3 regions of the Saccharospirillum sp. HFRX-2 genome follow, and region 2 is predicted to be linked to each of the others. Evidence: predicted binding sites of a transcription regulator. Region 2 holds the regulator's gene; each other region holds the start of a gene.
What was found. The regulator sigma-54, encoded in region 2, starts transcription at its own class of promoters, with help from an activator protein. The targets are predictions, from matches to a motif close to TGGCACNNNNNTTGCTNT.

Region 1: a site for sigma-54 is predicted at 1,817-1,834, ahead of flhA (flagellar biosynthesis protein FlhA). Genes of this name have one in related genera too.
Region 3: a site for sigma-54 is predicted at 5,181-5,198, ahead of glnL (nitrogen regulation protein NR(II)). Genes of this name have one in related genera too.

Annotation. Positions count from the first base shown of each region.
Region 1 is NZ_JBEBMU010000006.1:68,404-78,116, reverse strand. It holds gene fliR (flagellar biosynthetic protein FliR) at 1-602, shown strand, start outside; gene flhB (flagellar biosynthesis protein FlhB) at 609-1,763, shown strand; gene flhA (flagellar biosynthesis protein FlhA) at 1,874-4,096, shown strand; gene flhF (flagellar biosynthesis protein FlhF) at 4,107-5,465, shown strand; gene ABMA60_RS13195 (MinD/ParA family protein) at 5,527-6,354, shown strand; gene ABMA60_RS13190 (RNA polymerase sigma factor FliA) at 6,377-7,090, shown strand; gene cheY (chemotaxis response regulator CheY) at 7,383-7,769, shown strand; gene ABMA60_RS13180 (protein phosphatase CheZ) at 7,804-8,724, shown strand; gene ABMA60_RS13175 (chemotaxis protein CheW) at 8,745-9,713, shown strand, end outside.
Region 2 is NZ_JBEBMU010000007.1:13,576-23,288, reverse strand. It holds gene ABMA60_RS14230 (ChrR family anti-sigma-E factor) at 1-53, opposite strand, end outside; gene ABMA60_RS14225 (sigma-70 family RNA polymerase sigma factor) at 50-628, opposite strand; gene yjgA (ribosome biogenesis factor YjgA) at 759-1,292, opposite strand; gene mgtE (magnesium transporter) at 1,348-2,706, opposite strand; gene ABMA60_RS14210 (HPr family phosphocarrier protein) at 2,818-3,087, opposite strand; gene rapZ (RNase adapter RapZ) at 3,084-3,956, opposite strand; gene ABMA60_RS14200 (PTS sugar transporter subunit IIA) at 3,962-4,417, opposite strand; gene hpf (ribosome hibernation-promoting factor, HPF/YfiA family) at 4,420-4,725, opposite strand; gene ABMA60_RS14190 (RNA polymerase factor sigma-54) at 4,873-6,402, opposite strand; gene lptB (LPS export ABC transporter ATP-binding protein) at 6,464-7,189, opposite strand; gene lptA (lipopolysaccharide transport periplasmic protein LptA) at 7,190-7,696, opposite strand; gene lptC (LPS export ABC transporter periplasmic protein LptC) at 7,716-8,282, opposite strand; gene ABMA60_RS14170 (KpsF/GutQ family sugar-phosphate isomerase) at 8,282-9,253, opposite strand; gene ABMA60_RS14165 (phospholipid-binding protein MlaC) at 9,413-9,713, shown strand, end outside.
Region 3 is NZ_JBEBMU010000001.1:1,298,756-1,308,468, forward strand. It holds gene hisA (1-(5-phosphoribosyl)-5-[(5-phosphoribosylamino)methylideneamino]imidazole-4-carboxamide isomerase) at 1-286, opposite strand, end outside; gene hisH (imidazole glycerol phosphate synthase subunit HisH) at 318-935, opposite strand; gene hisB (imidazoleglycerol-phosphate dehydratase HisB) at 1,035-1,625, opposite strand; gene ABMA60_RS06090 (acetyl-CoA sensor PanZ family protein) at 1,738-2,094, shown strand; gene ABMA60_RS06095 (diguanylate cyclase domain-containing protein) at 2,063-5,179, opposite strand; gene glnL (nitrogen regulation protein NR(II)) at 5,433-6,512, shown strand; gene ntrC (nitrogen regulation protein NR(I)) at 6,499-7,926, shown strand; gene ABMA60_RS06110 (argininosuccinate synthase) at 8,053-9,276, shown strand; gene ABMA60_RS06115 (mechanosensitive ion channel protein MscS) at 9,342-9,713, opposite strand, start outside.

The sequences.
Region 1 (9,713 bases), on a different contig from region 2:
CGCCCATGCCGATGATCGAAGTGACCGGCCTGGGCAGCCTGGTCATCATCGCGCATCAGATATTAATCGGTGTGGTGCTGGGGTTTGTGGTGCTGGCTATTTTGCAGGTGGTTGTTTTGGCAGGTCAGATTATTTCGATGCAGATGGGCCTGGGCTTTGCTTCGATGGTGGATCCGGCCAACGGCATTAATGTGGCTGTGTTGGCGCAGTGGTATCAGGTTTTGGTGACGCTGGTTTTTCTGGCCATTAATGGTCATCTGGTGGTGCTGGAAGTGCTGGCCGATTCATTTGATGTGCTGCCGGTGGCACCGATCAGTTTTAACCAGGGTAGTTTCCTGGCTGCTGCGGAGTTTGGTTCCTGGGTGTTTCGCGCGTCACTGATGCTGGCACTGCCGGCCATTGCCGCCTTGCTGTTGGTCAACCTGACCTTCGGTGTGATGACTCGTGCCGCGCCGCAGCTGAACGTGTTTACCCTGGGTTTTCCGGTCTCCATGCTGGCTGGTCTGGTGATTGTCTGGGCCAGTTATTGGGCGGCCTATCCCATGGTGCAAAGGCTGGTCGGCATTCATGTCGATTTTATGCGCAACTTAATGGCCTGGTAAGACGTCATGGCAGATGAGAACGACAGTTCCCAGGAGAAATCCGAAGAACCCACGGAACGAAAACTCCAGAAAGCGCGTGAAGAAGGCAATGTCGCGCGCTCGCGTGAGTTGAACACCAGCGCCGTCTTGTTAGCCGGTGCTGTCAGTATGTTGTTGTTCGGACCCAGCGTTGGCGAGTCGATGTTGGGTATCATGAAATTCACCTTCAGTTTCGATCGTCAAGCCAGTTGGGACACCATCGTTGCGCTGCGTTATCTGGAAGCTTCGATCTTTGAAGCACTCTGGTCGTTGGTGCCGGTCTTTGCGCTGTTGTTAGTCGCTGCCATCGTCGGTCCCATTGCCTTGGGCGGATGGAATTTTGCCGCCAAGGCTGCGGCGCCAAAAGCCAGCCGTATTAATCCGCTGTCGGGTATCAAGCGGATGTTTTCGATGAATGCGCTGGTTGAGTTGCTGAAAGGCTGGGGCAAGGTTTTGGTGGTCGGCACGGTGTCGGTTATCGCACTGTTCGGCCTGAAAAACGATTTTCTGTCGATGGTGTTTGAGCCGACCGAACCCGCCATTAAACATGCGGTCGTCCTGTTGGCCTGGACCTTTTTAATTATCTGCTCCAGTACTTTGATTATTGCGGCGCTGGATATTCCTTTTCAGATTTACAGTCATACCAAGAAATTGCGTATGACCATGCAGGAGATCAAAGAAGAATATAAAAACACCGAAGGTAAGCCTGAGGTGAAAAGTAAGATTCGTCAGTTGCAGCGCGAAATGGCGAACCGTCGCATGATGTCGGATGTGCCCGATGCCGACGTGGTTATCACCAACCCGACCCACTTTGCAGTAGCGCTGAAGTATGAGCCTAATTCCATGCCGGCGCCCGTCTTGCTGGCCAAGGGCATCGATGAATCCGCTTTGAAAATTCGTGAAATCGCCAACGAATACAAAATACCGGTGATGGAAATTCCACCCTTGGCGCGTTCGGTTTATTACCACACCAAGATTGGCGATGAGATCCCGGAAGGCTTGTACATCGCTGTGGCTCAGGTATTGGCTTACGTCTATCAGATTGATCAGTGGCGCAAAGGGCGTGCGCCCAAGCCGGAAGCCAAACCGGACTTCCCGATTCCCGACGATCTGCGTGAGGACGAGCCGCCTCCGCAGCAGTAAGTCACGCTCGGTTGTGACGCTGTTCCGAGCAATTTGAGAGTGCCATCTCATTCTGGCCCGATCCGTGCAAACAGTCTGTTGAACCTACAGATTCGCCTGATTATTGACAGATGGCTTTCCTCGATAATGTAAGAGGGTTGGGAACCCAGGTACGCGGTCTCGATCGCGGCGCCGTTCTCAGCTCCACCCGCACCAATGCCAAACTGATGACGCAGCGCGTCCTCGGTGTGCCCTTGATGTTGTTGCTGGTACTGGGCTTGATGACGCTGCCGGTACCGCCCTTTGTACTGGACTCCTTTTTCACCTTTAACATCGCCTTGTCGATCGTGGTGTTGCTGGTAACCATCTACGTACTGCGTCCGCTCGACTTTGCCGTCTTTCCGTCCATCATTCTGGTCGCGACCTTGTTGCGTCTGGCGCTGAACGTGGCGTCGACGCGGGTGGTGTTGCTCTATGGCCATGAGGGCGGTGACGCTGCCGGTCAGGTGATCGAGGCCTTTGGTGAGGTCTTGATTGGCGGTAATTACGCCGTTGGTTTTATCGTTTTTGCCATCCTGATGATCATCAATTTTGTGGTGGTTACCAAAGGTGCCGGCCGGGTCTCGGAAGTCAGCGCGCGTTTCACCCTGGATGCCATGCCCGGCAAACAGATGGCGATTGACGCCGATCTGAACGCAGGCCTGATCGATGCCGAAACCGCCAAAACCCGCCGCACTGAGATCGCCCAGGAAGCCGACTTCTATGGCTCCATGGACGGTGCGTCAAAGTTTGTTCGCGGCGATGCCATCGCCGGTATTCTGATTCTGGCGATTAACATCTTCGGTGGTCTGGCCATCGGTATGTTGCAGCATCAGTTGGAATTCGGTCAGGCGGTGGAACGCTATGCGTTGCTGACCATCGGTGATGGTCTGGTTGCACAGATTCCGTCGCTGTTGTTGTCGGTTGCCGCGGCCATCATGGTGACGCGCAACTCCAACAGCCAGGAAATGGGCGAGCAGATTCTGCATCAGATGTTCTCTACGCCTCGGGCGCTGAGCATCGCTGCTTTTCTGATCGGGGTCATGGGCGTGCTGCCCGGTATGCCGCATTTCGTGTTTTTGTCACTGGCGTTTATCTGTCTGGTCGGTGCGCTCTTTATTGTCTACCGCCAAAAAGTTGCCGCCGGCGAATCTTTCCTGCCCGGCGCACCGGCGCCCAGTGGTGCCGGGGCGAGCGCTAAAACCGGCAAGGTCGAACCCGGTGGCGCACCGCCGGTGGCCAGCGTTGAAAGTGATACCAAAGAGCTCAGTTGGGACGATGTGCAACCGGTCGATATTGTCGGACTGGAAGTCGGCTATCGCCTGATTCCGTTGGTGGATCGCTCACAAGGCGGGCAATTGCTCGGCCGCATCAAAGGCATTCGCAAGAAGCTGTCTCAGGACCTGGGTTTTCTGGTGCCGTCGATTCATATCCGCGACAACCTCGATCTGATGCCCAATGCCTATCGGCTGACGCTGATGGGCGTGGGAATCGCTGAAGCTGAGGTGTATCCGGATCGCGATATGGCGATTAATCCGGGCCAGGTGTTCGGCTCGCTAGACGGTATCAAGACCCAGGACCCGGCTTTCGGTCTGGAAGCGGTGTGGATTGAGTCGACGCAGCGTGATCGCGCCCAGACGCTCGGCTACACCGTGGTCGATGCCAGTACGGTGGTGGCGACGCACGTTAACCATCTGCTGCATCAGCACGCCTATGAACTGCTCGGTCATGAAGAAGCCCAGCAGATGCTGGATCTGCTTACCAAGAAATCGCCCAAGCTGGCCGAAGAACTGGTGCCCAATACTTTGACGCTCAGTCAGTTGCTCAAGGTGTTGCAGAACCTGCTGATGGAAGAGGTGCCGGTGCGCGACCTGCGGACCATTGCCGAGTCGCTGACCAATCTGCAGCCGAAGAGCCAGGATATCGCCATCCTGACTGGCGCAGCGCGCATGGGACTGTCGCGCATGATCGTCCAGGGCATCGTTGGTAACGAGCGTGAAATACCGGTGATCACTCTGGATCGAGGGTTGGAACAGTTGTTGCAGAAGACTGTTCAACAGGCCGGAAATGATGGAAATCTTGACGGTGTGACCTTGGAGCCGGGTATGGCCGAGCGACTGCAGCAATCTTTGCAAGAGACGTCGCAACGTCTGGAAGGTGAGGGCAAGCCCTCCATCCTGCTGGTCTCCGGTTCAATTCGTATGTTGTTGGCGCGCTTTGTTCGCCACGGCGTGCCGGGATTGAAGGTCCTCAGTTTCCAGGAAATACCGGATAACAAACACATCACCATCGTGGCCACGGTAGGCGGTCAGTGAGGATAAATCGATGAAAGTGAAACGCTTTGTCGTTGCCAGCATGCAGGTTGGGCTGAAGCAGGTTGCCGAGGCTCTGGGGCCGGAAGCGGTGATTCTGTCGACGCGCAAACTGCCCGAGGGCACCGAGATTGTCGCTGGTGTCGATGAGGCAGAATTCGCTCGCTTTGAAGCCAACCGACCGGCCGCACCGGACCCGGATGCCATTATCAAGGCACATCCGCGCCAGAATGATGGTCAGCCCAAGCTGGATACTGAGAGCCTGAAGGGATTGCTGGAAAATCTGGCGCCGCACAGTCGTGCTGCCTTTGGTGATCTGGCACCGGACCGCTCAGCGACCAGCAGTTCTGCTGCCGATCAGACACTGGATTCTCCCCTGGCACGTGCCATGGAAGCCCAGCAGCGTGTCGAGCAGGCGGCACAGCGGCCGACGCCGAAAGCAGAGGCTCAGCCAACCCAGCTGCGCGCTCAGTCCGACCAGGAATTGATGACCCTGATGCGTCAGGAAATCGACAGTCTGCGTCAAATGCTCAAACAGCAAAGCGATTTTTTACAGGCGCCGGTGGTGGGGCCACAAACGCCTCAGCTGGAAAAACTGGAAGGCCGCTTGCGCGCCCTGGGGTTGGGTGAATCGGTGCAGCGTTCGCTGTTGCGTCACTACAACCGTGATGCTGCTCTGGATGCCAACTGGCGTCGTCTGCTGGCGCGGCTGGCTTCTGGCCTGTCGGTGCCGGTGTTTGATCCGTTGACTGAAGGCGGCGTGGTGGCACTCTGTGGCCCAACCGGCGCCGGCAAAACCACAACGCTGGCCAAGCTGGCGGCCCGGGCGGTCAAACGCCGTGGCCATGCCAAGGTGGCGGTGGTCAGTACCGATTGTTACCAGCTGGGGGCCCAGGATACCCTGGCGTCGGTCAGTCAGATTTTGGGTGTGGATTATCGCGCCCTCGGTGAGGACGACAGCCTGGCGGAAACACTGCAAGAGCTGGCGCATTATCATCTGGTATTGATCGACACCAGCGGCAGCGCCGAGGCGTTGCGTCAGTGGCGCGAGCAGGTAGTCGATACGGGTCTGGATGCGCGCATCCAAAGCGTGCTGGTGATGCCGGCGACTGCCAACAGCGACAGTCTGAACCAGTTTATTCAGGCGTTTCCGAGTCAACATCTGGCGGGCGCCATTATTACCAAGCTGGATGAAGCGCCTTGTTTTGGCAGTGTTTTTGACAGCTTGCTGCGTCACCGCTGGCCTTTGTGGTACAACACCGATGGTCAGCGCATCCCGCAGGATATTGACAGTGTCGATCCGGTGCGGCTGGTGAAACGATTGGCGCGCGCGTTGGATGAAACACGCCCAGGGCTTGCCCAGGCGAGCTGACACAGGGCCATCAAAGACGATGGTAATTGCCTATACTGGGCTAACGGAGTTAAACGAGCGAATGAGTGGTTTGAAACCGATACAGGTACTGGCCGTCACCGGTGGTAAGGGCGGCGTAGGTAAAAGCAATGTGTCCGTGAACATTGCTGTGGCACTGGCGGAGCAAGGCAAGCGAGTGGTGTTGCTCGATGCCGATCTGGGTTTGGCCAACATCGATGTGCTGCTGGGCGTTTCGTCCGGCCGCAATATCGGCGATGTGTTGTCTGGCGAGGCAGAGCTGCGCGATATCCTGGTACCCGGTCCCGGTGGCATTCGCATCATTCCGGCTTCGTCTGGCACCCAGCGCATGGCCAACCTGGGCGAACAGGAACACGCAGGCATCATCGGTGCGTTCAGTGATCTGGGCGACGATATGGACGTCTTGATTGTCGATACCGCCGCCGGTATTTCGCGGACGGTCACGTCCTTTGTCCGCGCTGCTCAGGAAACACTGATGGTGGTGACTGACGAACCCACGTCGGTGACCGATGCTTATGCTTTGATCAAGGTGTTGAACCGCGACTGCAAGATGGATCGTTTCCGGGTGTTGGCTAATATGGTCCGTACGCCCAATGAAGGTCAGGCGCTGTTCAATAAATTATCGAAGGTCACGGATCGCTTTTTGGATGTGACGCTTCAATATGTCGGCTCAGTACCCATGGATGAATCGGTACGTAAGGCCGTCCAGCGCCAGAAGGCCGTTGTCGAGGCGTATCCGCGGTCCAAAGCCGCGATCGCTTATCGTTCACTGGCCCAGAAGGTCGCGACCTGGCCCTTGCCAACCACACCTCGGGGAAATCTCGAATTTTTTGTGGAGCGGCTGGTCCAGGGGACTACTGGAGTCGCCTGACATGTCGGTGCAGCATTACACTATGTATCAGACCGAAAAAAAGGTCGATTACGACCGCCTGGTAAACGAGCAGGGTGTGCTGGTCAAGCGCATTGCCCATCACTTGCTGGCTCGTCTGCCAGAAAGCGTACAGCTGGAAGACCTGGTGCAATCGGGCATGATCGGCTTGTTTGAGGCTGCACAGAATTACGATCATACCAAGGGTGCCAGTTTTGAAACCTACGCCGGCATTCGTATTCGCGGTGCCATGCTCGATGAAGTGCGCAAGGGTGACTGGATTCCGCGTTCGGTACACCGCAATTCGCGCCGCATTGCCGATGCTATTCGCGAGATCGAAATGCGCGAAGGCCGCGACGCCCAGGATCAGGAAGTCGCCGCTGTGCTGGAGATGAGTCTGGACGACTACTACTCCCTGCTCAAAGACACTCAAGGCTCACGGCTGTTCAGCTTTGAAGAGCTGATGGAGCAGGGCAATGGTGATCTGCAGGATTACCAGGTAGGTAACAGCCAGCACCTGGCACCGCATTCGGAAGTGGAGTCTGACCAGCGTAATCACCAGTTGGCTGATGCCATCAAGCAGTTACCAGAACGTGAGCAACTGGTGTTGTCGCTGTATTACGACGAAGAGCTCAACCTCAAGGAAATCGGCGCTGTTCTGGGCGTCAGTGAATCCCGCATCAGTCAAATCCATACCCAGGCCGCCATGCGCCTGCGTGCCCGTATGAGCGAGTGGTAGCCACTTGTATTTGCCCTTTCAGTCAGGCTGTATCACGGCCGCTGTTGGGGTAGACTAGTCGGCTTCCGGACGCTCTAAACTATCGCGATCACCGGTCGATACAGATGCCAACAGACCTTGACGAGTCTTGTGGGTGCTCTCATTCGCAGTTGTGGTAACACAATTGGGCTTGAGTTAGCGCTTAGAGCCACGACGGTCAGTGAAAAGGCATTCTCAAGACTGGATAGCCGGTTACCAGCGTCTATCATAAAGACAGTAAGCAGTTTGTCGGGTGAGGCTAGAGGAGGTCATCTTGGACAAGAACATGAAAATCCTGGTTGTCGACGATTTTTCAACGATGCGGCGCATTGTTAAGAATCTTTTGCGCGACCTGGGCTTCAGTAACACCCACGAAGCAGACGATGGTTCCAGTGCATGGCCGATGTTGCAAAGCAGCGATTTCGACTTTGTGGTAACCGACTGGAACATGCCGGGCATGACCGGTATCGAACTGCTCAAGAAAATCCGTTCGGACGAACGTCTGAAATCCATTCCCGTCTTGATGGTTACCGCTGAAGCCAAGCGCGATCAGATCGTTGCTGCTGCTCAGGCAGGCGTCAATGGCTATGTCGTCAAGCCGTTCACTGCGGCCGCCTTGAAAGAGAAGATCGATAAAATCTTCGAACGGGTAGATGGCTGATAGCCGGTGTTAAGGGTTGACCAAAGAGGCCGTTATGGCTGTTCCAGACAACAAAAAATTATCTCCTGAGTTTCTCGATGCGCTTAAAGCCATGGTTCCAGCTCTGCTGGAGCAGGTTCAGCACGAGAATATGGACGAAGCGGTTGCGATTCTGGCTAAGCTACAACAGGCCCGGACCGAACATTATGCCGGAACGACCTTTTCCGATTTATTGAAAGAAAAGGCCGCAGAACTGCATCAGCGTATTGAAGCAGGGGAAACCGAATCGGCGCTGGAAACGCTCCAGGAATTGCAGGATGCGCGTGATCGGGGGCTCTATCAGGAAGTCGGCCGGCTCACCCGAGCGTTGCACAGCGCCATCACCAACTTTCATATTGATGCCAAACCGGGTGAAGGCGTGCAGGAGCTTTCGGAAATGTCCGAAGCCACTGACCGACTGGGTTATGTCGTTACTTTGACGGAAAAAGCGGCCAATACCACCTTGGATCTGGTCGAAGAAAGCATGCCGGTGGCCGGTGCGTTAAAGGAAGAATCTGCGCGTCTGAAAAGCGAGTGGAAACGCCTGGTCGATCGGGATATGAGCGCCGAAGAGTTTCGTTCGCTGTATTGGCATTTAGATGGGTTTTTTACTCTGCTGAATGATCAATCCGAAACGCTCTACAGCAATCTGTCGAGCATTTTGCTGGCACAGGATTTTCAGGATTTGACCGGTCAGGTCATTAATAAAGTTACCAGTTTGGTCAAGGAGGTCGAAGCCAGTCTGGTGGATTTGGTCTTTATGGCCAGCCAGGTCGATGAAATAACTGGCATCGTTCGCGAAGGCCCAGAGGTTGACGCCGATAAGACCGCTGAAGTCAGCGATAAAGGCGAAGGACCTCAGATCAATGCCAATGCTGAGGGTGTCGTATCCAGCCAGGACGATGTGGACGATCTATTGTCCAGTCTTGGTTTTTGATTGGGGTCTAGGAGAGCAGCATGGGCTTCGAAGCGGACGAAGAGATTTTACAGGATTTCCTGGTTGAGGCTGGTGAAATTCTAGAGCAATTGTCCGAACAGCTGATTGAACTGGAGCGCAGCCCGGACGACCGGGATTTGCTCAACGCCATTTTCCGGGGCTTTCACACCGTTAAAGGCGGCGCTGGTTTTTTGCAACTGACACCCTTGGTCGATTGTTGCCACGCTGCGGAAAACGTCTTCGATACGTTGCGTAATGGCTTGCGTCAGATCGATGCTGATCTGATGGATGCGGTGTTGCGTGGCCTCGATAACGTCAACGAAATGTTCGCTCAAGTCAGTAATGGCGAAACACCTCAGCCTGCCGATGAAGAACTGGTGGCGCTGCTGCATCGATACGCTGCGCCGGCTTCGGCGGACGAAGCCCCTGCTGAAGACGAACAAGCGGTGGCAGCAGACACCGCCGAGGAAGCTTCCAACGTCGCCCAGGATGCCCCCAAGCCCGGTGATGACATCACCGATGCCGAATTTGAAGAATTACTCGACGCCATCTCCCCGAACGATCAGGCCGGATCAGCACCGGCGTCGGGCTCAGAATCGTCAACGCCTCCGCCGGCTGCCAGTGAACTGACCGGCAGTGGTGATGAAATCTCCGATGACGAATTTGAAGCCTTGCTGGACGAGTTACACGGTAAAGGTCAATTCAAAGCCGGCAACGATGAAGCGCCAGCGAAAGAAGACAAGCCTGTGGCGCCAGCTGCGGCGGCCTCGAACAGTGACGAAATCACGGATGATGAATTTGAAGCGCTGCTGGATGAACTGCACGGCAAGGGTCAGTTTAAAGCGGGTGCTGACGAAGCTGCGGCTGCATCGGCAGACGATGCCAAGCCCAAAGCCGAAGCGCCGAAAGCTGCAGCCAAGCCAGAGCCTAAGGCGGCAGCCAAACCGGAACCTCAAGCGGCACCGAAAGCTGAAGCCAAGCCCGCAGAA
Region 2 (9,713 bases):
CTTCCGGCGGCAAACTCCACGAGTTGATCGGAATGTGGATGCCACTGGGTCATAGGTCAAACGCCTCCAGAGAGAGTTTCAGTTTCTTCATCGCCAGGCGAACCCGGCTTTTGACGGTTCCCAGAGGTAAATCCATTTCATCGGCCACTTCCTGATGGCTTTTGTCTTCCATAAAAACTTTCGCCATGACCTGGCGCTGATCGACCGGCAGATCGGACAGGTGATCGCGCACCTGATCCTGAACGCGCGCCTGACGCACTTCGCCAAAGAGGTCGGCATCGGCTTCCAGTTCCCAGATATCATCGGCGGGCAAATCGTTCTGGTGTTTGCGCAGACGGCGCAGCATATCGATGCGCTGGTTCCGGGCAATGGTGAATATCCAGGTGGAGGCGGCGGCTTTGCGGCGATCGAAAGTGGCGGCTTTGCGCCAGACTGCCAGCATAACTTCCTGCACCAGTTCATCGGGCAGATGATCGCCGCTGCGGTTCAAGCCTGAGGACAGGGCAAAGGCTTTGATCAGCGGCGCGAAATGGTTGAACAGCTGTTCGAAAGCTGCAATGTCCTGGCGTCGGGCGACTGCGTCGAGACAGTCAGACCATTGCTGAGTCGCCTGGTTGGCTTCTGTCATTTTGCCTGCTTTCTTGGCTGAAAGTATCGAGATTACAGGGGCGCCTGCCATATGAGAACCTGTTGTCCGTTTGTCTGGCAGCGATTTACGTTGCTGTCGCCGTAACGGATCACCTCAGCAGGCAAGTGCTTTAGTTTTGCTCGGCCAGCGCCTCACGAATCCACTTCAACAGTCGTTTGGTTTGCTTACCGGCATGGAGCGGGGCATCGGCTTCATCCGGCTGTTCCTTGCGCGCGGCACGCACCATGGCGCGAAAGGCCTGGCGTTCGGTGTTGGGGTGTTGCTCGAACCAGGCGGCTTCGGCGCCGCTGTCATTGAGCAGACGACTGCGCCATTGTTCGGCCTGGTTCTGCTCGCGCAGAAAAACTTCCGAGGAGGGGTCGAGTCGATCCAGTGCCAGTTGAATGCCGTCGATATCTTCGTTGCGCATCAGCTTGCCGATGTATTGCAGATGGCGACGACGGGCTTCGTTCTGGGTGACGCGACGATTCTCATCGATGGCCGCTTTGAGCGCTTCGCTGGTTGGGACGGTCGCCAGCTGATCGGCGCGCAGCGTGAGCAAGCGCTCGCCAATCGCCTGCAGGCGATGCATCTCGTGTTTCATCTGGGTTTTGCTGACCCATTCGATGTCTTGGTCGTCGTGATCGTGATTGTGGTCGGACATGAGTAGCAGGGTATCTCCGCCGGGCCAGGTTCATTGCTACTATCCAGAGCAGCTTTTAGAGCAGGAACAGGGTGGCCAGGCTCAGGAAAGTCAGGAAGCCGACGACATCGGTGATGGTCGTCAGCACGACGGTGCCGGCCAGGGCCGGGTCAATGTGCAGCGATTTTAGAAGAAAGGGCAGGGTGGCACCAGCACAGACGGCCACCAGCAGGTTAATAACGATGGCAGCGGCGATAACCAGTGCCAAGTCGGAATCCTGATACCAGCCGATGGTAATGGCGCCGATGATGCTGGCCCAGAGCACACCGTTGACGGCGCCCGAACCGAGTTCCCGGCTGATCAGCCAGCCGAGGTTGTCGCGTTTGACGTGGCCGGTGGCCATGCCGCGGATCATCACCGTCAGCGTCTGGCTGCCGGCAATGCCGCCCATGCTGGCAACGACCGGGCTGAGCACGGCTAGGGCAACAATCTGCGCAATGGTGGCTTCGAACTGGCTCATCACTGCCGCGGCGATAAAGGCGGTCAGCATATTAATGCCCAACCAGACGGCGCGACTGCGAGTGGTACGAATCACCGGCGCGAAAATATCGTCCTCTTCGTCCAGGCCGGCCATGCTCATGACGGTATGGTCGGCGCTGTCGCGAATCACATCGACGACGTCATCGACGGTGATGCGGCCGAGCAGCGTGCCGGTGTCGTTGACCACCGGCGCTGATACCAGGTCGAGGCGTTCGAAGCGACGCGCTACCTGGTCTTCGTGCAAGCTGGCGGGTATGCCTTCGATGTCGTCTTTCATGATCTCACGCACCTTGGTTTGCGGTCCGTGAGTCAGCAGTTTGGTGATCGGCAAGAGCCCGACATAGCGAAACTGGCGGTTGACCACCCAGAGTGAATCCAGGTGATCGGGTAGCTCCAGCCGGCGCAGATAACGCAATACCGTTTCCACGGTAACGTCAGCGCGCACCGTGATCAGGTCGGTATTCATCAGGCCGCCGGCGGTGTCTTCCGGATAGGCCAGCAAGCCTTCCACGGTCGCCCGAGCGGACGGTGGCATCAGTGACAAAACTTGATGCGTAACCGGTTCGGGAATCTGTTGCAGCAGGTCGGCGAGGTCGTCGTGGTCGAGATCCTGGGTGGTTTCCAGAATCTCGTGGGCGTTCATCTGCGCCAGAAAAGCTTGTTGCAGGTCTTCATTCAGATGCGGCAGCACCGCGCCCTGGCGTTCATCGCTGAGAAAATCCCACAGCAATTCACGGATGCGGCCGGGGGACGACTCGAGAATATGGGCCAGATCGGCCGAGGCGAGGTCTTCGTCGCAATAGCGCTGTACCCGATCCAGATCACCCGCTTCCAACGCCTGCAACAGACCGGCGCGGTCGTGGTCGTGCTGTTCCAGGTGCGGCGTGGTTGGCATGGGACGTCCCGGTTGCCGAGGTGAGCGATCGAGGAGGAGTGTAGCCTTTAGTTCAAACCGTAATAAAGAGGTCGATCGGTAATCCTGAAATGAAAAACAGGCACAAGCCCGTTATTCGTCTTCGCCAAAACGATCCTGCACCAGCGCCAGAATGGCGGTCCAGGCTTCGGCCGCATCCGGGCCGTCGATTTCCACGTCCAGGTCGGTGCCTTGGCTGGCGGCGAGCATCATTACTGACATGATGCTTTTGGCATCGGCTTCGCGGTCATCCTTGCTCAGCGTAATACGGCTTTCATAGTTACCGGCTACGCCGACCAGTTTGGCAGCAGCGCGGGCGTGCAACCCCAGTTTGTTGATGATGGTGAGTTGTTCTTGAATCACGCCTGATCATTTCCCATGTCGCGGTGGCGCAGCTGAACGTTGGCGTTGCCAGTGGCAAAGGTTTTATGCAGCTGCTCGGCGAGAAAAACGCTGCGGTGCTGACCACCGGTGCAGCCGATTGCCACAGTGAGGTAGGAGCGCTGGTTGGCTTCGTATTGATGCAACCAGCGGTCGAGAAAGCGACGGATGTCTTCAAACATTTCGGTCACCGCCGGAGAGGCGCGCAGAAAGTTCTGAATCGGTTCGTCTTTACCGGTGAACATGCGCAGCGATTTGTCCCAATAGGGATTGGGCAGGCAGCGCACATCGAACACCAGGTCGGCATCACGCGGCACACCGTGTTTGAAGCCGAACGACAAAAACTGCAAGGCGATGCCGCCGGGCTTGTCGATCAGCCGCTGCCGTACCTGGTCGCGCAACTCCTGCAACGACAAACCGCTGGTATCGATTTTCAGACTGGCCAGATTAGCCACCGGCGCCAACAGTTCGCCTTCCACTGCTATGGCTTCGGCCAGGGATCGATCGGCATTGGTCAGCGGGTGTTTGCGCCGCGTGGCAGAGAAGCGTTGCAGCAGTATGGTTTCTTCGGCATCGAGATAAAGAATGTCCGGCTGCAGTGTTTGCGGCAGGGATTTCAGGATGGCAGGCAAGCCATTGATGGCATCGGAGGCGACCCGTGCATCGATACAGACCGCTACGTCCGGCTGGGCGGTACTGGCGGTCATCCAGTGGACCAGTTCCGGTAACAAGGCCGGTGGCAGGTTATCGATGCAATTAAAGCCTGCGTCTTCAAGCGCGTTCAGGACGGTACTCTTGCCCGACCCTGAGCGTCCGCTGATGATGACCAGCCGGAAATCGGGATGCGCCATGGCGATCAGAGGCCCTGAATAAATTGCTGATAAAGGGTCTGGCTGTCGGAGGCCTGGCGCAGTGATTTCACCAAGGCGCTGTCGTTGAATCGTTCCACCACAGCGGCCAGTAAATTGAGATGATCGTCGGTGGCCGCTTCAGGCACCACCAGCACGAACAAGAGGTCGACCGGTTTGCGGTCGGGGGATTCAAAATCGACGGCTTCGTCGAGTTTGGCGAGCGCAGCGATGGGGCGTTCAATCTGCGCCAGACGACAATGCGGTACAGCAATGCCTTGGCCTAAACCGGTGGAACCCAGGCGCTCACGGGCAATCAGCTGATCGAAAAGATCGACTTCACCAACACCATCAAGTGAAGCCGCCAAGCGTTCGGCCAGACTCTGCAGAACGCGTTTCTTGCTGACACCGAACGCGCCGGTATAGACGCGTTCGGATGAGAGGACCTGGTCCAGTTGAATCATGGTTAACGAGAGTTCCCGTGCATGCGGTCGACCGTTTTTTCCTTGTGCTTGAGCAACTGGCGGTCGAGTTTGTCAGTGATCATGTCAATGGCGGCGTATAAATCATCGTGTGCAGCATCGGCGTGCAACTGAGCCCCCTTGATGTTCAGCGAAGCTTCCGCTTTTTGCCGATTTTTTTCAATACTGAGCGTCACCTGGACGTTGCCGATCTGATCGTAGTGTCGCTCCAGTTTTTCCAGCTTGGAGGCAACATAGTCGTGCAGAGCTTCAGTAACTTCGACGTGTTGACCGCTGATGTTGACTTGCATAGTCCGCTCCTCATGCAGTGACAATGATTCAGGCCATGATGTCGGCCGGCTTCCTTGAGTGCTATCCCTGGTTTCAGTCTAGCTCCTGATTCAATCTTTGCGGTGAGAGGCTGCTACTTCAAGCCTGCAGTCGTTCGAAAATCTGATCTAAATCAAACTCTTACGTTCATTTGACGGAGGAATATGCATGGCCTCCCGGTACTTGGCGATGGTGCGTCGGGCGACCTTGATGCCCTGGTCGCCAAGCAAGGTGGCAATTTTGGAATCACTCAGCGGTTTGCGCGGGTTTTCCGCCGCGACCAGCTTGCGAATGATGGCGCGAATAGCGGTGCTCGAACATTCGCCACCGCCTTCGGTGCTGACATGACTGGAGAAGAAATACTTCAGCTCAAAAATACCGCGCGGGGTGTGCATGTATTTTTGCGTGGTGACGCGCGAGATAGTCGATTCGTGCATCTCGACCGCCTGCGCCACATCATGCAGCACCAACGGCTTCATCGCTTCTTCACCGTGTTCGAGAAAACCGCGCTGATGTTCAACGATATTAGTCGCCACTTTCAGCAGCGTTTCGTTACGGCTTTGCAGACTTTTAATGAACCAGCGCGCTTCCTGAAGATGATCTTTAAGGTAGGTGTTGTCGCTGGAATTATCGGCGCGTTTGACCATCGAAGCGTAGGATGCATTGACGCGCAGTTTGGGCGCGATGTCCGGATTTAACTCAACCAGCCAACGATTGTTTTTGATGTCTTTGCGCACCATGACATCGGGCACCACATATTCGTCTTTGCCGCTTTCGATCTGGTTGCCCGGTCGCGGGTTCAGGCTTTGAATCAGCAGAATAACGTCGCGCAGGTCGTTTTCTTTTAGCCGCGTTTTACGCATCAGTTGGGCGTAGTCGCGTGCGCCAAGCAGGTCCAGATGATCTTTGACGATCTTAAGCGCTTCCTGGCGGCTGGGGGTTTCTTCGGGCAGTTGGTTTAATTGAATGCTGAGACAGTCGGACAGATCGCGGGCGCAAACGCCGGCGGGGTCGAAATGCTGAACGCGGCGCAGTACCGCTTCCACTTCGTCCATTTCCAAGGGGTCGTCTTCACTGGACAATTCTTTGTCCAGGCCTTCAAAAATTTCATCGAGGCTGGACTGCAAATAACCTTCGGCATCGACGCTTTCAATGATGGCTTCGGCGATCAGTCGATCGCGATCGGTCATGGTGGTCAGGTTGAGCTGCCAGTTCAGATGATCCCAAAGCGAGTCGGTGGTGCCGTAAACGTTCTCGAAATTGAAGTCGTCATCACCAGACGGTAAGCCATGACTGGTCGGTGTGTGGGTGTAGATGTCGTCCCAGGATGAATCAACCGCCAGATCATCCGGAATGTGTTCCTGAATTTCCATTTCCTGGCGATTGTCGGAATTGTCGATCAGAGTTTCGGCTTTGGCCCTGTCGCCATTCAGTGAATCGCCATTATGGGATTCGCTGGTGTTGGCATGGTCATGTTCGCCATCGCTGCTGTTGCCGCTGTCGTCTTCGCGAACCTCCAGCATGGGGTTGGTTTCCAACGCCTCCTGAATTTCCTGTTGTAAGTCCAGGGTCGACAGTTGCAGGAGACGAATGGCTTGCTGCAGTTGCGGCGTCATCGTCAACTGCTGACTCATTTTAAGTTGTAAGGAGGTCTTCATAGAGGTGTTAATACGCCTTTGGGCCTGTTAATTACAACGAGTCCTGACGGGAACCTTGCCGTCATAGCCGGAACTGGTCGCCTAAATATACCTCACGCACGGTGGCGTTGTTGAGTACATCCTCAGCTGTTCCTTCAGCGATGATATGTCCGTTGCCAACGATATAGGCTTTTTCGCAGATATCGAGCGTTTCACGGACGTTGTGATCGGTGATCAAAACGGCAATGCCGCGATCGCGCAAATGATGAATGATGCCTTTGATGTCGCCTACGGAAATCGGATCGACACCGGCAAAGGGTTCGTCCAGCAACACCACCGCCGGTTCCATGGCCAGGGCGCGGGCGATCTCTACGCGGCGGCGCTCACCACCGGACAGCGCCATACCCAGGCTGTCGCGGATGTGGTTGATGTTGAACTCATCGAGCAACGATTCCAACCGATCGTGGCGCTCACTGCGCGACAACTCTTTACGCGTCTGCAGCACGCCGAGAATGTTGTCGGCGACACTCAGCTTGCGAAAGATCGACGCTTCCTGAGGCAAATAACCGATACCGTGGCGTGCCCGGGCGTGCATGGGCAGTTTGGTGACAGCGGTATCGCCGACGTAGACCTCGCCATTGTCGGCAGGAATCAGCCCAACAATCATATAGAAGCAGGTGGTTTTCCCCGCGCCATTGGGGCCGAGCAGACCGACGATCTGACCAGGCTCCACGCTGAGGCTGACATCGCGTACCACCGGGCGTCTGCGGTAACTTTTGGCCAGGTGTTTAGCGTGCAATAAACTCATTCAGTCCACCGCTCCTGGCTGGATGATCCAGGTTGCCTGAGGTGCTTCAGGATTTTCTGTCTGGCTGCGTACCGAGCGCACACTGAGTGTTTCTTCAACCAGATTGTATTGGATGTAGTCAGCGTTGATTTCGCTGTCATTCTGCTCCAGGCGCCCGCCGCCTTCGGTGATAATGATGTCTTGTTGTGGCCGGTATTCGATGCGCTGACCTTGCACATGGATCAGCGGTTCGCCGACATTCGGCTGTTCCTGATAGCGCGCCGGTTCGCCACGCGCTTCGAGAAATTCAATCACGCCGGTGGCCGGGTCGCGGGTGACATCAAGGGTATCGGCCCAGACTTCCAGGCTGCCCTGCTTGAGGTGAACGTTGCCCTGAAAATGCGCTTCGCCACTGCCGCTGCGAAAAGCGCCCTGGTCGGCCTGAATGGTCATCGGCTGATCGCGATCTCCGGGCAGTGCCAAAGCGGCACTGCTGCACAGGCACAGTGCGGCGGCGGTCAAGGTCATGCGCCAGCGCCGCTTGGAATCAGTCGACCTCATAATGAATGGCTACCTCGGATTGCAAAGTAAGGACGGGGTCATCCGTCGTTAGATCGGCGTTGAATCCCACGCCTGTGGCCACCTGCGGACCCTGGGTGAGTCTAACAGGCTCAGGTGTGCTGACGAAGTCGCCATTTTCGGTCACCTGCAGCCAGTCGGTTGCCAGTTCCCAGCGAGCCAGGTCGCTCAGCTCATGCACTCTGACGGCATTTTCGAAGATAACGTCGCCATTACTGAACAGCGTGGCGGCCTGTGAGCGGATGGTCCAGTCGGGACCGTTGTCGCGAATCAGCCGCACGGTGGGGACCGTCACCTGACTGTTGCCGCTGTCCTGGTAATAGGCAAAGGAACTGGCCACGGTGTAAAGGCTCGGTTGGCCACTGGTGTCATAGCGGGTCTGCTGGAAGGTACGGATAAACAGATCCGGTGGGTCTTCCGGCAGTTGTAATTCAGTATTGAAGCTCGGCGGTGCTTCGGCCGGGTGCCACCAGATAATAGCGGCCAGCACCAGGAGCGCGGTTGCGATGGGCAGAACCGTACGCAATCGAGGCATCAGGCCACACCTGCACGCAGAATGTCGTGCATATGAACGATGCCGACCGGTCGATCTGCATCAACGACAACCAGAGCGGTAATCTTGCGCGATTCCATTTCAAACAGCGCTTCGGCTGCCAGGTGTTCGGAAGAAATGGTCTTGGCGCCAGCGTGCATCACGTCGGCGATCGGCGTTTGATGCAAGTCGATGCCGGCATCCAGGGTGCGGCGCAAATCGCCATCGGTATAGACGCCGAGCAGTTGGCCGTTGTCGTCCACAATGGTGGTCAGACCGAGGCCTTTGCGGGTCATTTCCAGCAGCGCATCGCGCAGTGGCGTGGTGGGTGTGACGGCCGGAAAGGCGTCGCCGCGGTGCATGATGTCGCCGACTTTCAACAACAGCTTGCGTCCCAGGCTGCCACCAGGATGAGAGAAGGCGAAGTCGTCGGCGGTAAAGCCGCGCGCTTCAAGCAGCGCAATGGCCAGGGCATCACCCATAACCATTGTTGCTGTGGTCGACGACGTCGGTGCCAGATTGAGCGGACAGGCTTCCTGCTCGACGCCACAATAAATGTGGGCATCGGCAGAGCGACCCAAGGTGCTGTTGGGGTTGCCGGTCATGCCGATCAGCCGGGCGCCGAGTCGTTTGATCAGTGGAATCAGCGTGACGACTTCGTTCGACTCGCCAGAGTTGGACAGGGCAATGACCACATCGTCACCAGTGATCATGCCCATGTCGCCATGGCTGGCTTCACCGGGATGAACAAAGAAGGCCGGTGTGCCGGTGCTGGCCAGGGTCGCGGCTAACTTGTTGCCGACGTGGCCTGACTTGCCCATGCCGGTGACCACGACCCGACCTTTACAAGCCAGTGCCAGATCACAGGCGCGTTCGAAACCGGCATCAAGATGAGCGCCCAGCGACTGCAGAGATTCGATCTCCAAGCGCAGCGTGCGTTGAGCCGATTCCAGGTAATTGATCGTTGCGTGCATAGACCGTTTCTTGTCCAAGGGTTCTGAACTGGCGGGCTAGATTACCACAAAGCTGATCTGTCTAAACTGTGCACGGCATCATCTTTGCTGACCTTTGGCATCTCGCACCCAAAGCGCTTCGCCCTTAGAATAGGTGGCGCATACCGAAAGGAGAAATGAATGAGTGTCATGCGAAGGATGTCGGCCCTGTTGATCGGTGTTGGGTTGTCATTGAGCACAGCAGTGAAGGCTGAGACCTTTACTCCCAGTCAGTCGGCCGAGCAGAGCGTGATCGACGGTGTTGAGCAGGTGTTGACCGTTGTCGAGAAATACAACAGCGGCGACGCCGGTGATCGCCAAGCCTATCTGAATGAAGTATCCGAGGTGCTGGAACCTTTGATCGGCTACACCGTCATCGTCAGTCGTATTATGGGCGATACGCTGCAAACCGCGACCAATGAACAGAAACTGCGCTTTCTGG
Region 3 (9,713 bases), on a different contig from region 2:
CTTCGACGTAGGCTTCGATGATGTCGATAGTGCGAATGCCGCCGCCAATCTGAATCGGTAATTGGGGGTAACGACGCGAAATCGCAGCGACGACTTCGGCGTGCATCGGCTTGCCTTCAAAGGCGCCATTGAGGTCGACCAGATGCAGTCGGCGGCAGCCGGCATCCACCCAGCGACCGGCCATTTCCACCGGGTCGGAACCGAAGACGGTGGCGTCTTCCATGCGGCCTTGTTGCAGGCGCACGCACTGGCCGTCTTTTAAATCAATGGCGGGGATGATCAGCATCGGTACTCCTCATTGCTGTGCCTGGCAGCTGTTATGGCTGGCCGTTCCAGCGGACAAAATTTTCCAATAAGGTCAGGCCAGCGGGAAAACTTTTTTCCGGGTGGCACTGGGTGGCGAAGATATTGTCGCGATAAATCATCGCCGCGAAGGTTGCATCGTATTCGCAGCTGGCGGCGGTGTATTCCGGGTGCGCATCGGCGTAATAGGAATGCACAAAATAAAAGCGATCGCCGCTGTTGATGCCGGCTAATAAGGGATGGTCGACTTTCAGTTCGACGTTGTTCCAGCCCATGTGCGGCACTTTCATCGGCAGGCCGTGCTCGTCCACAGCGCCGTCGCGAAAACGGCGCACTTCGCCGTCGAAATAGTTCAGACAATCGATGCCGTTATTTTCCAGGCTGTGCGCCATTAACGCCTGCATACCGACACAAACACCGAGCAGGGGTTTGCCGTCGCGCACGGCTTCGTCGACTAATAAATCGACGCCCTGACGACGAATTTCCGCCATGCAATCGCGAATGGCGCCGACGCCGGGCAGTAGAATACGGTCGGCTTCACGAATGCGTTCGGGGTTGTCGGTGACTTCGATATGAACGTTAGCGGGTGCAACGTGTTCCAGTGCCTTGGCCACCGAATGCAGGTTGCCCATGCCATAGTCGATCACGGTCAGCAGTGTGGCGCTCACGTTGTCCTCATCATTCAAAAAGTGGTGTTAGCCGGGCCTGGCACCCGGCTGTTTGCGGTTGGCTCAGAGCACACCCTTGGTCGAAGGTGTGACGCCCGCCATGCGTTCGTCGGCCGACAGCGCCATGCGCAGTGCCCGACCGAAGGCTTTAAAGACGGTCTCCACCTGGTGGTGGGAGTTGGCGCCTTTAAGGTTGTCGATGTGCAACGACACCTGAGCGTGGTTGACGAAACCCTGGAAGAATTCGCGGAACAGATCGACGTCGAAACCACCGACGCTGGCGCGGGTAAAAGGCACCTCGTAGAACAGACCCGGGCGACCGGAGAAGTCGATCACCACGCGTGACAGCGCTTCATCGAGCGGCACATAGGCGTGGCCGTAACGGGTGATGCCTTTCTTGTCGCCTACCGCCTTGGCCATGGCCTGGCCTAGGGTGATGCCGATGTCTTCGGCGCTGTGGTGGTCGTCGATGTGGTTGTCGCCCTGGCACAGAATGTCCAGATCGATTAGGCCGTGGCGGGCAATCTGATCCATCATATGTTCGAGGAAGGGCATGCCGGTATCGAATTTGGCCTGGCCTTCGCCATCCAGATTAAGGCTGACACGGATGCGCGTCTCGGTGGTGTTGCGTTCGATCGTCGCCTGGCGACTCATAGGACACTCTCGAAATTACATTTTGGGTCGACGGGAGCGGGCAAATCAGCGCCCGCTTGCGAGGCGCCAGTATATCGGTATGCTGCGCGCCAAACCACCCATGGAGGCCGTTATGCCGGTCACTGCACAGTCATTGGCTCAACCCACCGAACGCGATCTGGCCGAACTTGAACGCCTGGCGTCTGAGCAGAGCGGTTGCGCCTCCTATAGCCGCGCCTGGCAAAGCTGGCTGGCCGATCCAGCCTCGGTGGAGCTCGTCGTTGCCCGCTTTAACGAGCGCATCGTTGCTGTGGCTTTGTTGCAGGCTGAGGTCATTGTTGGCTTTGCAGTACGGGCGGCGACTCGCGGTCGCGGTGTGGGCCAGCGCCTGCTGACGCTGTTGTTGGCCGACGCCGACTATGGCGTAGCCGCTGAGCTGAACGCTGAGGCGCGCGGTTTTATCGAACGCTATCGTCCAGCGCCGCGTTAAAAGGCACCACCACGGCTTGGTTTTTGCCCTGGCTTTTGGCCGCATACATGGCCTGATCGGCCTGGTTCAAAAGCGCATCGACAGAGCGCGGCACGGTGTCGCGATCCAGTTCAATAATGCCGACCGAACAGCCCAAACGGCGTTCGCTGGGTAACTTCAATGACTGGCCGGTAAAGCGCTTCAGCGTCTGTTGGACGGCCTTGGTGGTGCCGAATTGTTTCAGCAGCCGGCGACAGAATTGCGCCACCTGTTCGCCGGTCTGGCCGGGAAAGAGAATGACGAATTCATCGCCGCCCAGACGCGCCACCAGATCTTCGGCACGGCTGTGGTCATCGAGCGATTTGGCAAACCCCTGCAACACCTGATCGCCCAGGTTATGGCCGTAGTGGTCGTTCAGGTATTTGAAATTATCCAGATCGAGAAACGCCAGGCAGAAACGATAATTCGAGTGCCGTCGGGTGCGCGATAACTCTTCTTCCAAGCGCGGGTAAAGTGCCTGGCGGTTGATCAGTCCGGTCAGCATGTCGGTGGACGACAAATACTGCAGCTCGCGTTCGTGCATCAGTCGTTGAATGGCGGCGGCCAATTGCGCCGCCAGCATGGCGGTGGTGCGCAACACTGATTCTTCAAAACCCTGAGGGTCACGCGTCATCAACACCAGGTCGCCAAAGTCGTGCTTGGGCAGGCTGATCGAGTTGATGTAGAGCGCGCCGGTTTCAAAGCCTTCCATATCCAGATCGCGCAAATTCAGCAGCACCCGTCCACGGGTCAGCTTGTGCATCGCCAGGACCTGATGCAGCCGCTCGGCGCTGATGTCATCCAGGCCGTGGCTGTGAAAAGTGGGCGACATATAAGCCTGAGGCCGCAGTTCGATGGCGACGTAATCGCAGTCGAGGTGAGCGCTGAGCTGGCGGACCAGGGTTTCGGTCAGCCGGCCGGCGTCGGTGGCGGCATTGGCCTGAGCACTCAGATGCGACAGCAAGCGCGTATCACGCACCCGCTGTTGCAGCTTTTCCACCTCGCCTTCCAGTTCTGCCGAGCGCAGCAGCGACACCACATCAACCGGTCGGCTCGACAACGCATTGGCCGAGCTGATGTCATGATTCAGCCAGGTCAGCTGTTGGCTGGGTTCGCCACGCGCATGGCGCACGATATCGACCAGATAGGCCGGTATTTCCAGCTCGGTTTCGAGCTGGGCGTTCAGTCGTTCGGTCAACAGGGCTTGGGCGGCGCTGTCGTTCTCGGCGCGCGCGAAATACAGCGACAGGCACGAATGCAGCAATTCACCCTTGGCGCTGAGGTTGTGATGGCGATGGTCAATCTCATGCAGGGTGCGTTGCGCCAGCACACTGTTGCCCTGATAAAAACGACACAGCGCCTGGTGCAACAATAAATCGTCGAGGGTGTGATAGGGCAGGCTGCGGAAGCCGCGGCTGCGACACAAGCGAATGGCGGTGCCGAGCAGGCGGTCGCACTCCGGCAGGTTTGCGCCGACAAAATACGCCCAGGCCAGGTTGTTCAGGGTGATCGCCACCTGATGATAGTTGGTGGTTTGTTGCAGTCGTTGCAGCGCCGCCTGAAAGGTATCGCGCGCGGCGGCCAGTTCGTTCTGGTTCAGCCGTAACCAGCCCAGGGCACTGAGCAATGGTACATCGTGGCTGGGTGAGTCGAGTGTTTCGGCCAGATGCAGCGCCAGATACAAACAACGCAGCGCCCGGTTGTGACGGCCGACGCGTGACGCCAGGGTCGCCATCGAATGCAGTATCTTGATCGCCGCGACCTTGTTGTTCAGCCGGCGGGCCCATCCCAGGCTGCCGACCAGAGCTTTGCGCAAATAAGTCAGTTCACTCGGGCTCAGGCTCGATGCCCAACTGACCTGAGCAAAGCGAAAGGCGTACAGGAAATCGTCGTTGCGCTCCATCGGCAGCAAGGCTTCCAGCCGATGCTGGCTGGTCTCTGGCAAGCGCCGATGTTCCTGACCATAGAGCAGGGCTTGCAGCAGCAACCATTGGCGTTCGCGCAGCAGCCAATCGGCGTTTTGCCGCTCGACACTTTGCAGCGCCGATTGAGCGTGTTTGATCATCTGCCAGGCATCGCCCAGTCGATATTTGTGCAGACCGCACCAGGCCAGCCGCAGATAAGCATCGAACTGCCACAGCGCATCACCTTCCTGACGCGCCAGTTCGAGCAACTCGTTGAGCGCCGTGATGGCACCGTTGTAACGGTCGCTGTAGAACAACGCCTCGGCTTCGAGCAGCAGTAAATCGTAGCGGTGATCGTTGACCAGAATGATCTGGCGTTCGTCCAGCATCTGGTTGATCTGGTCACACAGCGCCAGCGTTTCTTCGTGACACAGCAAGGCGTGGTTTTGCAGTGCCTGTTGAATCAGGGTGGGAATGCTCTCGCTCTTGATCGGGTCGAGCAGCGGCCAGTTGGGCAGGCTGCTGTTGCTCGGCGGCAGGTCGATCAACCAGCCCGCCTGGCTGACGGCATGGCCCGGCGGTGCTTCCAGGGCGATGCTGTCGACCAGCGGTAATTGGTCGGCATCGTTGGCGACCAGGATCATCACCTTAGCGGCCAGCGTTGGTCGTTGTCGGCCAAGCCATTGTTGCAGCGATGTACTCGCCCAGTGACCACCGGTTAACGCAATCAACACCGGGCGCTCGGTGGTGAGCGCCGCCAGCAGCCGCACCAGGTCGTCACCCATACTTAAGGATTGTTGAATAACGTGGTCTTTGAGCAACAAAGGTGGGCGCCGCAGGTAGTGATCGACCAGTAACTGGCGCCAAATGGTGCGATTGGGTGGGTAAATGTTGAGTTCGGCAAACCAACTGTCCAGATCGGACGGACCGCGTTCGCTGTACAGGCGCGACACCACATCCAGCAGCGGGTAATAGCCATAAAAAGCGGCATCCGGACCGAGTTGATAATGAAAGCGACGCGGCGTCGGGTTGGGATGGAAACCATTCACCAGGCTGCCCAGGCTGGCACCGTTGGCATCAGCAAACAGCAAGATTTGTCCCTGCCCGCGGGCACTGAGTTGCCAGGCATTATCCAGCAGTCTGAGCGGGTACTTCTGATCCATCTGGCACACCGGTCGCGGATTGACGTTCGAGTATAAACGAAAGCCAGTAAGTTCGAACTTCGAGCAGTCCTCAGTTAATTCAAACCGAATTGCACTATTTTGGTTCGCATATTTACCGATAAGAGCACTTTTGGTGCACTATAATTTTGAGAAGCCCCGAAATCGTGCATTAAATCCCTGCGTTCAATGGCCTGCTTCTTGCGTACAGCTGCCTGCGGCTCGCGAGCGCACTTGGATCCACAGGAATTTTTTTGTGCCAGACACCGATTTTTTTCGCCAGTTGGTGGATCACCAGTTCACCGCTGTCATCCAGCTGGACGACAAGCTGATTGTTGAACACGTCAACCCGTCGGCGGAGTTATTGCTTATCCGTTCGGGCAAGCAGGTGCTCGGCCAGCCCTTCTATGCACTCTTTGTGAACCCGACTGAGATTCGGGAAGTGCTGATGTCGGCGGTTGATGAAGGTACCACCTTGTCGGTGCGCTCGGCGCAGTGGCAGTTGGTGCACCGCGAAGCCATGACGCTCGATTTCATGGTGACGCCCTATATGGAAGACGAGCAGTTACACCTGATCGTCGAGATGTTGCCGGCCGATCGTGCCATGCGTATCAGCCGCGATGAGGGATTGATCGAACAGACCGAAACCACTCGCCATCTGGTGCGTGGTGTGGCGCATGAAATCAAAAATCCCTTGGGCGGTATTCGCGGCGCGGCGCAATTGCTGGCCAGTGAATTGCCCGATGCCTCCTTGCAGGAATACACCCAGGTGATCATTGAGGAGGCCGACCGGCTGCGCAATTTGGTGGATCGGATGTTGGGCAGTCATCAGGTGCCGAACAAGATGCCGGTCAATATTCACCAGATTGCCGAGCGCGTCTATTCGCTGCTGAACGTGGAAAGTGGCGACCGGATTGAACTGGTGCGTGATTACGACCCCAGCATTCCGGATATGGAAGCCGACGAAGCGCAGCTGATACAGGCGGTGTTGAACATTGCCCGCAACGCCCTGCAGGCGCTGCTGGAAAACGACATCGTTAAGCCGACCATTACCTTGCGCACACGCACGGTGCGGCAATTCACCATCCGTCAGCATCGTTATCGACTGGTGGTGCGGCTGGATGTGCTGGACAACGGTCCGGGCATTCCGCCGGAAATGTTGGAGAAGATTTTTTACCCGATGATTTCGGGACGGCCATCGGGCACTGGGCTGGGACTGTCCATCGCCCAGCAGATTATCAATTATCACGCGGGCGTTATTGAGTGCGATTCAGTACCGGGTTCGACTCGTTTTAGCGTCTATTTACCTTTGGAGGGGCTCAATGAGCAGTCTTAATCGCGTCTGGATCGTCGACGATGATCGGTCGATTCGCTGGGTACTGGAGCGAGCCTTTGAAAAGCAGGGCATCGACAGCCGCAGCTTTGAAACCGGTGAAGCGCTGCTGCGCAAGATCGACCAGGATCCGCCCGATGCCATCATCAGCGACGTGCGCATGGAAGGCATCGACGGTCTGGAGCTGCTCAGCCGCATTCACGATCATCATCCTCAGGTGCCGGTCATCATCATGACCGCCCATTCCGACCTGGACAGCGCCGTGGCGTCTTTCCAGGGCGGCGCTTTCGAATATCTGCCCAAGCCGTTTGATGTCGAAGAAGCCGTTTCCCTGGTCGAGCGTGCCATCGAGCACACCCGCCAAAAGCAGGCGTCGGCCGAGCCAGCGCCGGCCTTAGGTAACACCGAAATCATCGGTGAAGCGCCGGCGATGCAGGAAGTGTTTCGCGCCATCGGCCGGCTGTCGCAATCGAATATTACGGTGTTGATCAACGGCGAATCGGGCACCGGTAAAGAACTGGTGGCGCACGCGCTGCATCGTCACAGCCCGCGTCGCGACAGCCCCTTTATCGCCTTGAACATGGCCGCCATCCCGCGCGATTTGATGGAATCGGAATTGTTCGGTCATGAAAAAGGCGCCTTTACCGGCGCGCAGGGCCAGCGTCGGGGTCGCTTCGAACAGGCCGACGGCGGCACGCTCTTCCTCGATGAAATCGGCGATATGCCGTCCGAAACCCAAACTCGTTTGTTGCGTGTGCTGGCCGATGGCGAGTTCTACCGAGTCGGTGGTCACACCGCCGTGAAAGTCGATGTGCGCATCATCGCGGCGACGCACCAGAATCTGGAAAACCTGGTTAAAGAAGGCCGTTTCCGAGAAGACTTATTCCACCGCCTGAATGTCATCCGTATCCATCTGCCGCGTCTGGCCGATCGTCGTGAAGACATTCCGCGCCTGCTCGAATTCTTCCTGCATAAAGCCGCCGAAGAGCTGGATGTGGAGCCGAAATCCCTGCGTCCGGAAACCGAAACCTATTTGAGCCGCCTCGATTGGCCGGGCAACGTCCGCCAGTTGGAAAACACCTGCCGCTGGATCACCGTGATGGCCTCCGGTCGTGAAGTGCTGGTCTCAGACCTGCCGCCGGAACTGCTTGATGAAACCCAGGCGCCGGTGGCCAGCGAAAACTGGGAACAGGCGCTGCGCAACTGGGCCGATCGTGAACTGGCGCGCGGCGAACGCCGTTTGCTCGATAACGCCGTGCCCAGTTTCGAACGCATCATGATCGAAACTGCACTCAAGCATACCGCCGGCCGCCGTCGCGATGCCGCCGAACTGCTCGGCTGGGGCCGCAATACACTGACCCGCAAGATCAAAGAACTGGACATGGAGATGGAAGCGCCGGTCGAAGAAGACGACTGAGCACTGGTTACATCTAGGAACGCCTCCAGTGGCATGCACTCTTGCTGGGAATGCACTGGAGGCCAGCCCGCCAAGGCCGTAGAATAGGGCGCCTTTCTTACCGCCTTTATAGCCCTGGGAGCAATCATGTCCGATATCAAGAAGGTCGTTCTGGCCTACTCCGGTGGCCTCGACACCTCCGTCATTGCCAAATGGATTCAGGAAACCTATCACTGCGAGGTCGTCACCTTTACGGCCGATATCGGCCAGGGTGAAGAAGTCGAACCGGCGCGCGCCAAAGCCAAAGCCTTGGGCATTAAAGAAATCTACATCGACGACCTGCGCGAAGAATTCGTGCGCGATTACGTCTATCCGATGTTCCGCGCCAACACCATTTACGAAGGCGAATATCTGCTGGGCACCTCCATCGCCCGTCCGCTGATCGCCAAACGCCTTATCGAAATCGCCAACGAAACCGGTGCCGATGCCATCGCGCACGGCGCTACCGGTAAAGGCAACGACCAGGTGCGTTTTGAACTCGGCGCCTACGCGCTGAAACCCGGCGTGAAAGTCATCGCTCCTTGGCGCGAATGGAACCTGAACTCGCGCGAAAAACTGATGGCCTATTGCGAAGAGCATTCCATCCCGGTCGACTTCAACAAGAAAGGCAAAAAATCGCCGTACTCCATGGACGCCAACCTGCTGCACATTTCCTACGAAGGCGGCATTTTGGAAGATCCCTGGGCCGAAGCCGAGGAAGATATGTGGCGCTGGTCGGTCAGCCCGGAAGCAGCACCGGATAGCCCGACTTACCTGGAACTGAGCTACGAGAAAGGCGACATCGTCGCCATCGATGGCAAAGCCATGAGCCCGGCCGAGGTACTGGCCTACCTGAACAAGGTTGGTGGTGATAATGGCGTTGGTCGTCTGGACATCGTCGAAAACCGTTACGTCGGCATGAAGTCCCGTGGTTGTTACGAAACGCCCGGAGGCACCATCATGCTCAAGGCGCACCGGGCCATCGAATCGATCACCCTGGATCGCGAAGTCGCGCACCTCAAAGACGAACTGATGCCCAAGTACGCCGAAGTGATTTACAACGGCTACTGGTGGAGCCCGGAACGGCGCATGTTGCAGGAAATGATCGACGCCTCTCAGGAGCGCGTGAACGGCAAGGTTCGCGTCAAACTCTACAAAGGCAACGTCATCATCGCCGGTCGCCAGTCCGACGACAGCCTGTTCGATGAAAGCATCGCCACCTTCGAAGACGACGCTGGCGCCTATAACCAGAAAGACGCCGAAGGCTTTATCAAACTGAACGCCCTGCGCATGCGCATTGCCGCCAGCAAAGGTCGCAGCCCGCTGAAATAAACAGCGGGATCAAACCGTAAAAAGGGCCGCTATTGCGGCCCTTTTTTATGCACACTAGGTTGGCATCAGTTGGAATGATCGTGCAGGTAGAGGTCGGTGTTTTTACCGACTAACTTGCCCGCCCAAATCAAGAACACCCACACCAATAAACCGAACGGCAAATAACCGAAATAGCCGACCAAGGGCATATCGGAAAAGATATGAATGACGTTCACATAGGGCACGTCATAATTCCAGTAATGCGGGTTGGTGGGGTAACCGAGGTCGGGGTTGGCACTGCCATAGTTCCACAATTCCCAAAAGAAACCATTACAGATCGACGCCAGCGCAATCAACAACGTCGGTGACCAATCTCCTTTGGCCATGGCGGAGAAAGGTGTCCAAATATTCAGCCGCTGCATCATGCCGATGATCACTGCCATCGGGCCGATCCAGAT